Linked DNA regions of Mariniflexile sp. TRM1-10. The protein of the gene in region 2 interacts with the protein of the main gene of each other region in a pairwise test. Links are inferred from orthologs where the notes say so. Each region holds a gene or a part of one and is shown on either strand. Other genes may lie near its edges.

What was found. The genes of interacting proteins can lie anywhere in the genome.
Region 1: the proteins of gyrB (region 2) and gyrA interact in binary tests that used the Escherichia coli proteins (3 or more experiments, as listed by UniProt). The link is inferred for Mariniflexile sp. TRM1-10 from one-to-one orthologs.

The regions. Positions count from the first base shown.
Region 1 is NZ_CP022985.1:3,448,146-3,456,020, reverse strand. The notes cover bases 2,602-5,736. They hold gyrA (DNA gyrase subunit A), read right to left. Parts: upstream 5,390-5,736; coding sequence 2,813-5,389; downstream 2,602-2,812. Other genes in these bases: CJ739_RS14585 (tetratricopeptide repeat protein), read right to left, coding at 2,602-2,796. Also shown: CJ739_RS14595 (acetyl-CoA C-acyltransferase), read left to right, coding at 1-483; CJ739_RS14590 (C40 family peptidase), read left to right, coding at 607-1,356; more of CJ739_RS14585, read right to left, coding at 1,540-2,601; CJ739_RS14575 (ATP-dependent Clp protease ATP-binding subunit), read left to right, coding at 5,747-7,875. UniProt on the Escherichia coli protein: A type II topoisomerase that negatively supercoils closed circular double-stranded (ds) DNA in an ATP-dependent manner to maintain chromosomes in an underwound state.
Region 2 is NZ_CP022985.1:2,687,803-2,695,523, reverse strand. What follows is about bases 2,712-5,692. They hold gyrB (DNA topoisomerase (ATP-hydrolyzing) subunit B), read right to left. Parts: upstream 5,182-5,692; coding sequence 3,241-5,181; downstream 2,712-3,240. Other genes in these bases: CJ739_RS11410 (porin family protein), read left to right, coding at 2,712-2,967. Also shown: CJ739_RS11420 (hypothetical protein), read left to right, coding at 213-1,265; CJ739_RS11415 (zinc metalloprotease), read left to right, coding at 1,465-2,235; more of CJ739_RS11410, read left to right, coding at 2,389-2,711; CJ739_RS11400 (Asp-tRNA(Asn)/Glu-tRNA(Gln) amidotransferase subunit GatC), read left to right, coding at 5,895-6,164; CJ739_RS11395 (amidase family protein), read left to right, coding at 6,167-7,567; gatB/aspS (bifunctional amidotransferase subunit GatB/aspartate--tRNA ligase AspS), read left to right, coding at 7,567-7,721. UniProt on the Escherichia coli protein: DNA gyrase negatively supercoils closed circular double-stranded DNA in an ATP-dependent manner to maintain chromosomes in an underwound state.

The DNA of each region.
Region 1 (7,875 bases), 760 kb from region 2 along the record:
CGACCAGCCTTCTCAAAAGATGGTACCGTAACCGCTGCCAATGCCTCTACCATAAACGATGGTGCTGCTGCAGTGGTTTTAATGAGTAAAGAAAAAGCAAACGAACTTGGTTTAAAACCACTTGCCTCTATAAAAAGTTATGCCGATGCAGCCCACGAACCAGAATGGTTTACCACAGCACCCGCAAAAGCATTACCAAAAGCTTTAGATAAAGCAAGTATTAATATAAAAGACGTCGATTTTTTTGAGTTTAATGAAGCGTTTTCTGTTGTTGGATTAGCAAACATGAAAATCCTTGGGCTTAGCGATGCCAATGTAAACGTTAACGGTGGTGCGGTATCCCTTGGGCATCCACTTGGCTGCTCGGGTGCTAGAATCATTATCACATTACTGAATGTTTTACAACAAAACAATGCTAAAATCGGTGCAGCAGCTATTTGTAATGGCGGTGGCGGTGCATCTGCAATTATTATAGAACGCTAATTCATTTATTGTTTTTTATTGAATATTTATATGGTTTATTACTCTAATTTTTTGATCAAGAATATAAAGTTTAACGTGTTGTTGTATTTCAATATATAATTATCTAACAATCAATAATTATATATGCAATACGGAATTTGTAATTTAAGCATTGTACCCCTTAGGAACGAACCTACTGATACTAGCGAACTTGTTTCGCAAGTTTTATATGGTGATATTTTTAAAATATTAGAGCAACGTAAAAGCTGGAGCAAAATAAGACTTGATTTTGATAAATATGAAGGCTGGATTGACAACAAGCAGCTTTTAGAAATTACCGAAGAACAATACCAACAACTACATAAAGAAACCTTAAAACTTTCTATAGATTTGGTTGAATTTATTGAAGACAACAACCAACAATTACATCCCATTCTACTAGGTTCTTCCCTAAATGGCTTGTCCATTTTAAATCACAAACACGACGGCTCTGTAGTAGCAGGTAAAAAAGCCAAAGAAAACCTTATTAAAACCGCTTTTTTATATTTGAATTCGCCTTATTTATGGGGTGGAAAAACCCCTTTTGGTATTGATTGTTCGGGCTTTACACAAATGGTTTATAAACTTAATGGTTATAAATTATTACGAGATGCCTCACAACAAGCAACACAAGGCGACCCTTTAAGTTTTATTGAAGAAAGCGAACCTGGAGATTTAGCATTTTTTGATAACAACGAAGGTATTATTACCCATGTTGGCATTATTATGAGCGATAATTACATTATTCATGCACACGGAAAGGTTAGAATTGATAGATTAGACCACTCAGGCATTTATAATGTGGACAGTAAGAAACATACCCACAAACTTCGGGTTATTAAAAAAGTGATTTAAATATTTACGGTTAAAATCTTTTTGAATTTTATTTTTTCATAAAAAATATTCATACCATACGTTTTATATCATTTGATGAAACCTTTTAATAGTTCATCTTTTCTTCAAACGAAAAAACTAAAAATTACCTATAAAAAATGCCGCAAATTGCGGCATTTTATGTTAAATAAAGAAAATATCAAATTAGTTTGCTCCTTCTGCTTCTAAAGCATCTACTTTCGCTTTCATTTCTTTTTGCTTAGCAGTATCACCAAGAATACTATAAATATTCATTAATGTTTTTGCTGCACCCAAGTTTTTAGAATCGATTTCTAATGCTTTTGTTAAATAAGGAGCCGCATTTTTATATAAATCTTGACGTTGTGTTCTTAATTCGTCATAACGTAAATCGTCTTTTTTAGAACTGCCTAAACCGTTCATTTCTTTAATCATAGCTTCCTCTTTGGATAAAACTAAAGCTGCTAAATTTATATAAGCATTAGTATATTGTGGGTCTAATGCTATCGCTTTTTCATAATAAGCTTTTGCTTCTTCCGGTTGCCCAGACTCGGCTGCAATAACACCTAAATTATACTGTAATTCAGGATTGTTTGGATCCATTTGAGTCGCTTTTTCCAACAAAGCTTTAAACTCTTTCGTATTGCCTAATTTATAATGGATATTCGCTTCCGATAAAATTAAATTAACATCATCTGGACTTTCTGCTCTTGCTTCCTTCATGGCCGCTAAGGCTTTTTCATCGTCACCTTTGCTAATATAAATAAGCGCTACATTTTTTACAATTTCAGGTTTTTTAGACTCAGTCACTCGCTCTCCCGGGTCTTTATGGCTCTTCGCCTTAACATAAAGATCGCGTGTGTTTTTGTCTAAAATTTCTTCTTCTCCTGTTTCAACATTTGTTGCAAAATATTGTTTTTCAATACCTGTATAACCTAATTGCTTAAGTTCTTCATATAAATCTAGAGCCCTATCATATTCTTGAACATTCACAGCTGTTGCTGCTGCATAATATAGAAATAAAGTATCTTTTGTACTTAATCTATAGGCTTTTTCAAAATATTTAGAGGCTATTGAATAATCTTTACCTTCATAAGATTTATTTCCTTTAGTTAATATACCATTAACCATGGTTTGTTTTAATTCTGAAACCTCTGAAGCATATCCTTCTTTTACGTTTTCTAAACTTTTTAAAGCGGCATCAATATCGTCCATAGAGCCTGCACCGTCGGCATATAAAGCCTCAGCGTTTAAATAATAATATTGTGCTTTAAGTTTATCGTCCATAGAAGACATTAAAGCTTCTGCTTGTTTTAGAGCTGCCTTAGCTTCAGCATAGTTTTTTCCTTTTATAGCTTTTTCTACAGCTCTCAGTTCTTTTTTTTGTGCAAATGAAAATGCGCAAACCGAAAATGCCAAAGCTATGATAATCTGTTTCTTCATTTTAGTAATATTTATATTAATTTTCCGTATTGTTTTCTTCTAAACCGGTATCTAAGTTAGTATCAATAGTTGTGCCATCGTCTGTAACAGCAGTGTTTTCAATACCTTCTTCAGATCCATCTACTTCATCTTCATCGTGCATTACCTTAGCAACAGCAGCAATGGAATCGTTGTTTTTTAGATTGATTAATTTAACACCTTGGGTAGCTCTGCCCATCACCCTTAAATTTTTCACCTCTAATCTTATGGCTATTCCTGATTTATTGATAATCATTAAATCATCATTATCAGTAACATTTTTTATAGCAACTAATTTACCTGTTTTTTCTGTAATAGAAATGGTTTTCACACCTTTTCCTCCACGGTTCGTAATTCTATAAACAGGCTCTCCATCTTCTGGATCATCAATATATGTACGTTTTCCATAACCATTTTCTGAAACTACTAATACGGATTCTTCTTTCGGATTTTCAATAGTGACCATGCCTATTACTTCATCATTCTTGTCTGCAAGTGTAATACCTCTTACACCCGATGCACTACGACCCATTGGGCGTGTTTTGGCTTCCTCAAAGCGAATAGCCTTACCAGATTTAAGTGCCAACATGACTTGGCTCTCACCTGTAGTTAGTCTTGCTTCTAATAAAATATCGTCTTCTTTAATAGTAATAGCATTAATACCATTGGTTCTTGGACGTGAATATTGCTCTAAAGATGTCTTTTTAACCTGACCTTGTTTCGTAGCCATAATCACATAATGACTATTTATATATGCTTCATCTTTAAGATCTTGAGTACAAATAAATGCTTTTACGGTATCGTCTTGCTCAATATTTATTAAATTTTGAATGGCTCGACCTTTAGACGTTTTACTGCCTTCTGGAATTTCATAAACGCGCATCCAGAAACATTTTCCTTTTTGGGTAAAGAACAACATGTATTGGTGATTAGTCCCTACAAATAAATGCTCTAAGAAATCTTCATTTCTTGTGGTTGATGCTTTTTGACCAACCCCACCTCTATTCTGTGTTTTGTATTCAGATAACGACGTACGTTTAATATAGCCCGCATGTGAAATAGTAATCACTACTTTTTCATCAGGAATCATATCTTCAATACTTAAATCACCTCCTGCATATTCGATAGTTGAACGACGCTCATCGCCATATTTTTCTTTTACAACAGCTAATTCATCTTTAATAATCTCCATGCGACGCTCTTTTTTCTCTAAGATATCTTTTAAGTCGATGATGAGTTTCATGATGTCTTCATATTCAGAACGCAATTTATCTTGCTCTAAACCTGTAAGTTGGCGCAAACGCATCTCTACAATAGCTTTGGCCTGAATTTCTGAAAGTTCGAAACGTGTTATTAAGTTTTCTCTAGCTTCATCCGCATTTGCAGATGCTCTGATTATAGCAATGACTTCATCAATATTATCTGAAGCAATAATTAATCCTTCTAATATATGGGCACGCTCTTCTGCTTTACGCAACTCATAAGTAGTACGTCTTACAACAACTTCATGTCTGTGCTCAACAAAATAATGGATTAACTCTTTTAAGTTTAAAAGCTGTGGACGCCCTTTTACAAGTGCAATATTATTAACACTGAATGACGATTGTAGAGCTGTAAATTTGTAGAGTTTATTAAGAACGATGTTTGGTATCGCATCACGTTTTAAAACGTAAACAATACGCATCCCATTTCTATCCGATTCATCTCTAATGGTGGCAATACCTTCTAATTTTTTCTCATTTACCAAATCAGCAGTTTTTTTAATCATTTCTGCTTTATTAATTTGATAAGGTATTTCGGTTACAATAATACACTCACGCCCATGAACTTCTTCAATATTAGCTTTTCCACGTATTACAATTCTACCCCTACCTGTATGAAATGCTTCCTTAACACCATCGTACCCATAAATAGTACCTCCTGTTGGAAAATCCGGTGCTTTAACATGTTTAATTAACTCGTCTATTTCTATATCGTTATTTTCAATATATGCAATAGTTCCATTAACGACTTCCGTTAAATTATGGGGTGGCATATTGGTTGCCATACCTACCGCAATACCAGAAGCACCATTTACTAAAAGCCCCGGAATACGAGTTGGTAAAACAGTTGGTTCTTGTAAAGTATCGTCAAAATTTAATTTGTGGTCAACGGTTTCCTTGTCAATATCTGCCAACATGTCTTCCGATATCTTACGCATACGTGCCTCTGTATAACGCATAGCTGCAGGACTATCTCCATCTATAGAACCAAAGTTTCCTTGTCCGTCAATTAACATATATCGCAAACTCCATTCTTGAGCCATACGTACCATGGCATCATAAACCGATGTATCGCCATGTGGGTGGTATTTACCCAAAACTTCTCCAACTATTCTTGCCGACTTTTTGTGTGCGCCTGTTGCTCTAACCCCTAGTTCGTGCATGCCAAAAAGCACACGCCTATGAACTGGCTTCAACCCGTCTCTTACATCTGGTAAAGCACGTGACACAATGACCGACATTGAATAATCAATGTAAGCCGTTTTCATCTCATCTTCAATATTAATAGGGATCAATTTTTCTCCTTCTGCCATAAATAATTTAATTAAGTTTTATGAGTTTTTCAAAACATGCTAATATACGTATTTCAATAGTTATGGTAAATCATTATATACCATTTTTTCGTGTTTTTTTATTAACAATTATACCTGCTTTTTTCGTTAATAAATATGCTATGCAAAATTTTGATTTTATAAAGATTTTTTCGTCAATTAGCAACTTTCATATGTAAATATTAATTATTTTTTAAAAGTCATATGGTATCGCTTTGTTTTCTGTGGTGTTTTTTTTGCAAAAAACTTCTTGCTAATGGCGATTTCACATATTTTAAGGTATAGTTTTTGCCGTTGGTAAAATGTTTTAGTATTTTTAATGCAGAAAGGACACTAATTATGGATGATAATTTTTCCCCAAGAGTAAAAGATGTAATTGCTTATAGCAAAGAAGAAGCATTACGACTAGGTCACGATTTTATTGGGACAGAGCACTTAATGCTTGGGCTTTTACGTGATGGCGATGGTAAGGCTATAAATATTTTAAATGCGTTGGATGTAGATTTAAACCATCTAAGACGCAAAGTAGAAATATTAAGTCCTGCTAACCCAAATATTTCGGTAGCTTCAAATCAAAAAAAGAACCTACATCTTACTAGGCAAGCAGAACGCGCTTTAAAAACAACGTTTTTAGAAGCCAAACTATTTCAAAGCACTTCTATAAATACAGCCCATTTGTTGCTTTGTATTTTAAGAAATGAAAACGACCCCACTACCAAGCTTTTAAATAAGCTTAAAGTTGATTACGACAACGTTAAAGAACAATTCAAATTTATGATAACAAACGATAACGAATATATAGAACCAAAAGCAGAATCATTTCAAGATGATGATTCCCATACGGAAGACGATGCGTCAAAAGATATTTTTAATTCGCCAACGAGCAAAACAAACAAAAAGTCCAAAACACCTGTTTTAGATAATTTTGGCCGTGATTTAACAGTTCTTGCTGAAGAAGGTAAATTAGATCCTGTGGTTGGCAGGGAAAAAGAAATTGAACGGGTTTCTCAAATTTTAAGTAGAAGAAAGAAAAACAATCCGCTTTTAATTGGCGAGCCGGGTGTCGGCAAATCGGCCATCGCCGAAGGTTTGGCACTTCGAATTGTTAAACGAAAAGTTTCAAGAATTCTATTCAACAAACGTGTTGTTACGCTAGATCTGGCAAGTTTAGTTGCTGGAACCAAATACCGCGGACAGTTTGAAGAACGCATGAAAGCGGTTATGAATGAACTTGAAAAAAATAACGATGTTATTTTGTTTATCGACGAAATCCACACCATTGTTGGAGCTGGTGGCGCGACCGGCAGTTTAGACGCATCGAACATGTTCAAACCGGCCCTGGCACGTGGCGAAATCCAATGTATTGGTGCTACAACTTTAGATGAATACAGACAATATATTGAAAAAGACGGTGCTTTGGAACGTCGTTTTCAAAAGGTCATTGTTGAACCAACTACGGTTGCGGAAACTATTGAAATCCTCTACAATATTAAAGCAAAATATGAAGAGCATCACAACGTTGATTATACCCCTGAAGCTATTGAAGCTTGTGTGAAATTAACGAATCGTTATATGACGGAGCGTTTCCTTCCAGACAAAGCTATTGATGCTTTAGATGAAGCCGGATCGCGTGTTCATATCACAAATATTGAGGTGCCAAAACAAATTATTGAGCTTGAGAAACAACTTGAAACGGTAAAAGAAACAAAAAATTCGGTTGTTAAAAAGCAAAAATATGAGGAAGCCGCTAAACTTAGAGACGATGAAAAACGTCTTGAAAAAGAATTAGCCATAGCCCAAGAAAAATGGGAAGAAGACACCAAACAACATCGTGAAGTTGTTACCGAAGACAATGTTGCCGATGTCGTTTCAATGATGACGGGAATTCCTGTAAACAGAATTGCCCAAACCGAAATTAATAAATTGGCCGAGTTACCAAAACTTATTAAAGGTAAAGTTATTGGTCAAGATGATGCTGTTGCGAAGGTTGTAAAAGCTATTCAACGTAATCGTGCAGGACTTAAAGACCCTAACAAACCCATTGGTTCGTTTATATTTTTAGGTCAAACAGGCGTTGGTAAAACACAATTAGCAAAAGTATTATCTCGTGAATTATTTGACAGTGAAGATGCACTTGTTAGAATCGACATGAGTGAATATATGGAGAAATTTGCGATTTCAAGACTAGTTGGCGCACCTCCAGGATATGTTGGTTACGAAGAAGGCGGACAATTAACCGAAAAAGTAAGACGTAAACCTTATGCCGTAATTCTTTTGGATGAGATTGAAAAAGCGCATCCAGATGTGTTCAACATGTTGCTTCAAGTACTTGATGATGGGTATTTAACCGATAGCTTGGGAAGAAAAATTGACTTTAGAAATACCATTATCATTATGACTTCTAATATTGGAGCTCGTAAACTTAAAGATTTTGGTGCCGGTATTGGTTTTGGAACCGCTTCGCAAAA
Region 2 (7,721 bases):
TTAATAATTGTGAAACAAGATTCCATTTATAAAATAGTAAAAAACACTATAATCGTAATTTTAACTTTATATATTTTAGCTATGGTATACCTAAATTTAAAAATGACGTTTAAAATATGGTAGGGTAAAATAAAATGTAGTTGTCTTACTAAAACAAAGGCGAAAAGATCGCTATGAAAAAGAAAATATTAAAACCCAAAAAAATTATTATCATGAAAAATTTAAGATTTATTACAAGTTTAGCTTTAACAGCCTTATTAACTTTTACATCATGTCAAGATGAAATTGATAGTGAGAATGGGCAAAACCCAAACACCAATAATTCAAATTCTGAAACTGCGAGCAACCTAGAGCGTAGTTCTATGTATGATGGAAGTTTTGACGACTTTTTAGATGGCGCATCTTGTTCATCTATATTATTACCTGTTGTTGCAACGGTAAATGGCACCGAAGTGAGCATTATAAGTCAATCTGATTATCAAATTGTTTTAAATATTTTAGGTGAGCTTATTAATGATGATGACACCGTGACACTGGAATTCCCTTTTAGTGTGCGATTAAGTAATTACACCGAAGTGGTTGTTACAAATCAAGGAGAATACGATGCTATTATTGATGCCTGTGAAACTGCTGAAGCTGCCGGAGAAGATGCTATTTCTTGTTTAGACATCAATTTCCCCATAACAATTTTAACCTATAGTTTAAGTTTGGAGCAAACCGGAAGTGTGGTTATTGAAACCGAACAACAATTATATGCGTATATGAATGATATGGACAACACAGAATTATTTGCAATAAACTATCCTATTACCGCTACTTTATCAGATAGCACAACGGTAACACTAACTAGCGATTTAGATTTACAAGCTAGCATTGAAGATTGTTTAGGTATTGAAGATGCTGAAGATGAAGCAGAAGACCAAGCAAATAACTTAGAAACTATTTTAGTTGAAGGAAGCTTTAAAGTACAATCATTTGTAAATGCTGGCATCGACAAAACTTCCGACTACGCTAATTACGCTATAGATTTCGCAAACGATTTATCGTGTGTAGCAGAAGATAAAGTGAATGCACTAGCAAATGATATAGAAGGTACCTATGAAGTAGCCTCTGAAACTGAAGTGTATTTAGACCTGACTTTTACAGGTAATGCCACATTTAGTTTATTAAATAACACATGGGAAGTAACCAGTTTTAGTAACACATCCATTTCATTAAAAAGCACGACAAATGCTGCAGTAACATTGGTTTTGTCCCAAATTTAGTACCTACTTGATTTTTGGTTGGTTGCCATAGTGTTTATGGTGAAGCAGCTGTCGGGAAACTGACAGCTGCTTATTTTAAAAAGAGAAAAAAGAAAAAAAGAAGAGAGAAAAGAAAAGAGAAGCAAGAAACTTTAAAACTTAGAAACTTTTAAACTTTGCAACTTTGCAACTTTGCAACTTTGCAACTTAAAAAAAACAAATGAAAAAAATAATAACATTGCTATTGGTTTTTGGCTTTTTGGTTTCTTGTTCAAAAGAAGACACCGCTGATAACGAAAACGCAACCAACACTAAATTAGCTAATCAAAAAAACACGGGAAGCTCTTCAAACGATTTACTATCAGATACTACTTTTAAAAGTATGGTCATTGAATTGGTTTATGTTGAAGGTTTTGAACCCACCCAAAGCAGCATCAATAACTTTGTTAGTTTTTTAGAAACAAGAACGTTTAAACCTCATGGCATTACTGTTGAAAAAAGAGCCATTGCTTCTCCCGGAAACGCCCCATACACAAATCAAGAAATCATTACCATAGAAGATGCTAACCGTACTAAATACAACACAAGCAGTCAAATAGCCGTTTGGGCCTTTTTTGCAGATGGCGAATCTGCAAACAATACCGATTCGGGCATGGTTTTAGGAACGGCCTATAGAAACACGTCATTTGTAATTTATGAAGAAACTATTCAAGATTTAAGTAATAGCCCATTTGAACCCAACCGAACTATTTTAGAAACAACTGTAATCTCCCATGAATTTGGTCATATTTTAGGGCTCACCAATTTAGGGGCAAACATGGTAGACAATCATGAAGACACCGAACACGCTAAGCATTGTAATGTTGAAAGCTGCTTAATGCACTGGTCTGTCGAAAGCGGCGCTGGTTTAGATAATTTAATTGGTGCAAATTCCGCACCTGAGTTAGATGCCCAATGCATTGCCGATTTACAGGCGAATGGTGGTAAATAAAATAAATTTATAATTGATGGATTATAGATTATGGATTATGGATTCAAGAGCCAAGAGCCAAGAAACTTTGAAACCTCATAACCTCATAACCCCATAACCTTATAACTTCATAACCTTATAACTTCATAACCTTATAACTCTAAAAACAAACAGATGAAAACAATTTTCAAAATAGTATGTATCCTTACAATCGCATTAACATCAAATGCACAAACACAAAAATCCAACGCAGGACTTAAAGGTGGTTATAATTTGGCTGCAGTAAGTTTTGATGGTGAAACCGAAACCGGACAAAGACATTCGTTTCATATTGGTTTTTATGGCGAATCGTTTTTATCGGAAAGCGTGGCTCTGCAAGTAGAACTACTATACTCTCAACAGGGTTATGAATTAAAAGATAATGGGGGCACTTTCACCCAAAAATTAGACTATGTAAACATGCCATTAATGCTAAAACTTTACCCAGACGAAGCATTCTTTTTAGAAGTGGGTCCTCAAGTAGGATTAGCAGTCTCTCACAAAGAAGAATTTGATAGCAGTTTTGGATTATTTGATACCTCTCAAGAATTCGACCCACAAAATTTTGATTGGGGCATGAACTTTGGCGCTGGTTTTAAAACGGAATCTGGCGTGTCCTTAGGTGTTAGATACCATTTAGGGTTAGGTAGTGTTTACGATGAAGGCAATCCTAAAAACCGTGTTTGGCAATTCTCTATTGGGTTCGATTTTTAATCAATAGATAGATATAAAAAAATGCCGCTTCCATTGAAACGGCATTTTTTTATATAATTTAGAATTTTAATAAAAAATTTCTTGAAACAGACTATCCTCGAGGCAGAGCCATAGAGGTATTTCGCCTGTTTCATTTTTGACCTCAGGGTCAAAAACCGAAATTTTGTATTTTACCTCACCCAGAACTTGCCTTTTCGGGCAGTTCTGACCTCTCCTCCAAAGGAGAGGTGAATTGGACACCCCGAGGCTGAGCCTTCGGGGAATTATTTAGATTTAAGCATCAATTTTAGCATAAACAGCATTCTTTTCAATAAAATCCCTACGAGGTGGCACTTCATCACCCATAAGCATCGAGAAGATTCTATCGGCCTCCGTACCGTTATCTATTTGAACTAAACGCATGGTTCTAAACTCAGGATTCATAGTGGTATCCCAAAGTTGCTCTGCATTCATTTCTCCAAGACCTTTATAACGTTGGATGCTTACACTGCCTCCCATCTCTTCAGCTATAGTATCACGCTCTTTATCACTCCAAGCATATGCTTTTTTATTTCCTTTTTTAACTAAATATAAAGGAGGCGTTGCAATATAAATATGACCGTTCTCTATTAATTCTTTCATATATCTAAAGAAGAATGTCAATATTAAAGTTGCAATATGGCTACCATCAATATCGGCATCACACATAATAACAACTTTATGGTAACGCAATTTAGAAAGGTTAAGTGCTTTACTATCTTCTTCCGTTCCGATGGTTACACCTAAAGCTGTAAAGATGTTTTTAATCTCTTCGTTTTCAAATACTTTGTGAACCATGGCTTTTTCAACATTCAAGATTTTTCCACGAAGCGGAAGAATTGCTTGAAATGCTCTATCACGACCTTGTTTTGCAGTTCCACCTGCCGAATCTCCCTCTACAAGAAATACTTCACATTTTGAAGGATCTTGTTCCGAACAGTCACTTAATTTACCAGGCAAACCACCAATACTCATAACGGTTTTACGCTGAACCATCTCACGTGCTTTTTGAGCTGCATGACGCGCTTGTGCCGCCAATATCACTTTTTGCACAATGATTTTAGCATCGTCTGGATGTTCTTCCAAATAATCGGTCAGCATTTCAGAAACGGCCTGACTTACCGAAGCAGACACTTCTCGGTTTCCTAATTTGGTTTTGGTTTGTCCTTCAAATTGTGGTTCTTGAACTTTTACCGAAATGATGGCGGTCAAACCTTCACGGAAATCATCACCGGCAATTTCGAATTTTAAATTTTTAAGTAAGCCAGATTCGTCTGCATACTTCTTTAAAGTCATCGTTAACCCACGGCGGAATCCAGACAAATGCGTCCCACCTTCATGTGTATTAATATTGTTTACATACGAGTGCAAGTTTTCGGCATACGAGGTGTTATAAACCATCGCAACTTCAACAGGAACCCCGTTTTTCTCGCCTTCAAACGCAATAACGTCTTTCATTAAAGGCTCTCTATTGCCATCTAAAAACTTGATAAACTCTTTTAAACCTTCTTCAGAATAAAACGTTTCTCCTTCAAAAGAACCATCTTCTTTAGTCGCTCTTTTATCAACTAAATGAATGGTAATACCTTTATTTAAATAAGCCAACTCACGCATTCTACTCGCTAAAGTATCATAACTATACTCTAGGGTTTGTGTAAAAATAGTTCCGTCAGGCTTAAAAGTAACGGTCGTTCCTCTTTTATCGGTTTCACCAATTTGTTTAACAGGATACATGGCTTTACCACGCTCGTATTCTTGCTCGTAAATTTTTCCGTCTCTGTAAACTGTAGCTCGTAAATGTTCAGACAAAGCATTCACACAACTCACCCCTACGCCATGCAAACCACCAGATACTTTATAGGAATCTTTATCAAACTTACCTCCTGCTCCAATTTTAGTCATAACAACCTCTAGAGCCGAAACACCTTCTTTTTTATGTAAATCTACGGGGATACCACGACCATCATCTTCGGTGGTTATCGAATTATCTTCATTAATTATTACCGTAATATTATTACAATGCCCAGCGAGTGCTTCATCAATCGAATTATCAACAACCTCATAAACTAAATGGTGCAGTCCTCTTGTACCAACATCTCCAATGTACATAGACGGACGCATACGTACATGCTCCATGCCTTCTAACGCCTGAATACTGTCTGCTGAATAATTGTGCTTATTAAATTCTTCCTTCATTTATTGTTATCTTTTTAATTAAAATTCATAAAAAAAATGACACTTGCGCATCATTTCAGGATACTTACAAATATACAAAACCACACTGCTTTTTTAAAGTTTTTTATCGATTATAAATTGAAATTATCAACATTTGTTAATTACTTAAAAGTGTCTTAAATCGTCTAAAAAGTGCCTTAAAATCGATTTTAGCTGATTTCGCCCTCTTCAAACAAACCAAAAAACCAAAAGCGGCTTAAAACCTAAATTTCGATATGTATTTTGACTTTATTTCACCTTACCCGGAACTGCCTTTTGGGCAGTTTTGACCTCTCCTTGAGGAGAGATTAAAGCGGGCACGAGCAAACCGAACTGCGAAACAAGCCCCGAGGAATTCTTTAAATTAAAAAAGTGTTTTTTATTGACCCTTTAATAATTTCCCAACAAAATTCAAACAGTCTCTTAAGTATTAATTAAACTCAGATATATTTAAGGAACTTTCAATTTATCCTCATTTTTTTTACTAATTTGACAATATAAAATAGGATATAAGAAAAAATAGTGCTTGATATATTATTTCTGTATATATTTGGTGTGTAAAAAACCATATAATGACAATTAATAACAATAATAATTTCAATAATCCTAATTTTTAGGGTCGGAAGGTTATTGTTTGAAAATATATAAAGCCTTCCAAATACGGAAGGCTTTTTTTAATCTAAAAAAGGTAAGACATGAGTAAAATTATGACAGTCGACATATTGTCGAGTATTAAAGGAGCACAGCCCAGCGAGGCGGTGAACAAATTATTTGATGTGATTAAAAATGCACAACCTACAAATAATAACTCTTTTAATAATAATCATAATAATGCCGTGTCGTTAAACGATTTAAGAGACGATGTCGTGATTGAAAGTTCTGCCATTGAGAAACAAATCATTATCGAAAACTTCCCCAAAAAAAAGAATGGCTATTTGGTAGTTTCTAAAGTTATAGAAGAATAATTATGGACTCTCAAATAAAACAACTTCATCAGCAATTGATGAATAAGGAAATTTCTTGCACAGCGTTAATCCAAGAAAAATTAGATCTACTAAAGGCCAACACCAACAACACCGTTAACACTTTGTTAGATTCTTTAGCATTAGAATTAGCTACTAAAGTAGATACCAAAATAGCAAACGGAGAACCTATTGGTCTATTGGAGGGCATTCCTTTTGGGATTAAAGACGTGTATATGCTGCAAGGCACTTACACAACGGCGAGCTCTCAGTTATTAAAAAATTATAAATCGGCTTACACAGCAACAGCCATTCAAAAATTATTGGATGCTGGTGCGATTCCTATTGTCAAAGAGAATTGTGATAGTTTTGGTCATGGCTCTTCGAGTGAAAATACCATTTTCGGTGCTGTGAAAAACGCTATCAACCCCAATTTGGTGGGTGGTGGTTCCAGTGGTGGATCCGCTGTGAATGTCGCTAAAGATTACACTGTATTTTCCATTGGTGGCGACACCGGAGGTTCGGTGCGTCAACCTGCAGGCTACAACCATGTGTATGGTTTAAAACCGACTTACGGGCGTATTTCGCGTTACGGTTTGATGGCGTATGCATCATCAACAGATTGTGTGGGCCCTATCGCCAAATCGGTTGAGGATATCCGTATCGTATTGAACGTGATGAGTGGCAAAGACGTTAAAGACCAAACCACTTACGCTTCCTCGGAAATTACAAAAGAAACCATTTCAAATGCTGAAGGCATTAAAACCGTTGGCTATTTCAAGAACTTTATTGAAAATGAAGCGATTGATTCTAAAATCAAAGCTGATTTTTTAGATGCTATAGAAAAAATAAAAGCCAAAGGTATTGTTGTTAAGGAACTTGATTTCTTTAAATCCGATATTTTAGTTTCGACTTATTACACCTTGGCAATGGCCGAAACGGCTTCTAACTTATCACGATTGGATGGCAGCAATTACGGCCATCGTATTGAGGATAAAAACCTAAAGGAATCGTATGCCATTACACGTTCTGAAAACTTTTCAGAAGAAACAAAACGCCGTATTGTTGGTGGCAACCAAGTATTGTCTCAAGGATTTTCAGATGAAATTTATTTAAAAGGATTGGCTTTACGCGATGCTATTTCCGAAAATTTTGAAAATGATTTTAAGGAAGTCGATATCATCATATCGCCTGTAACACCAAGCACACCACCAAAAATTGGTGATAGTTTAAAAGATCCGCTTGCCATGTATTTAAGCGATGCTTACACCGTTGGGTTTAGTTTAGGGCAATTACCAACCTTAACTGTACCACAAGGCACGGAAACTGGCTTGCAAATAACGGCAGCAAAAAATAATGACGAACTTGTTTTGAAGTTTGCTAACTTCTTAAAAGACACGATATAATGGAATTGGAGCAATTAGACGCGGCATTAAAAGCCCACGAGTTAGAATTAGTTATCGGACTGGAAACACACGTTCGACTAAACACAAAAACCAAGTTGTTCTGTTCTTGTCCGAATCAAGAAATAGACACCCCAAACCAAAACATCTGTTCTGT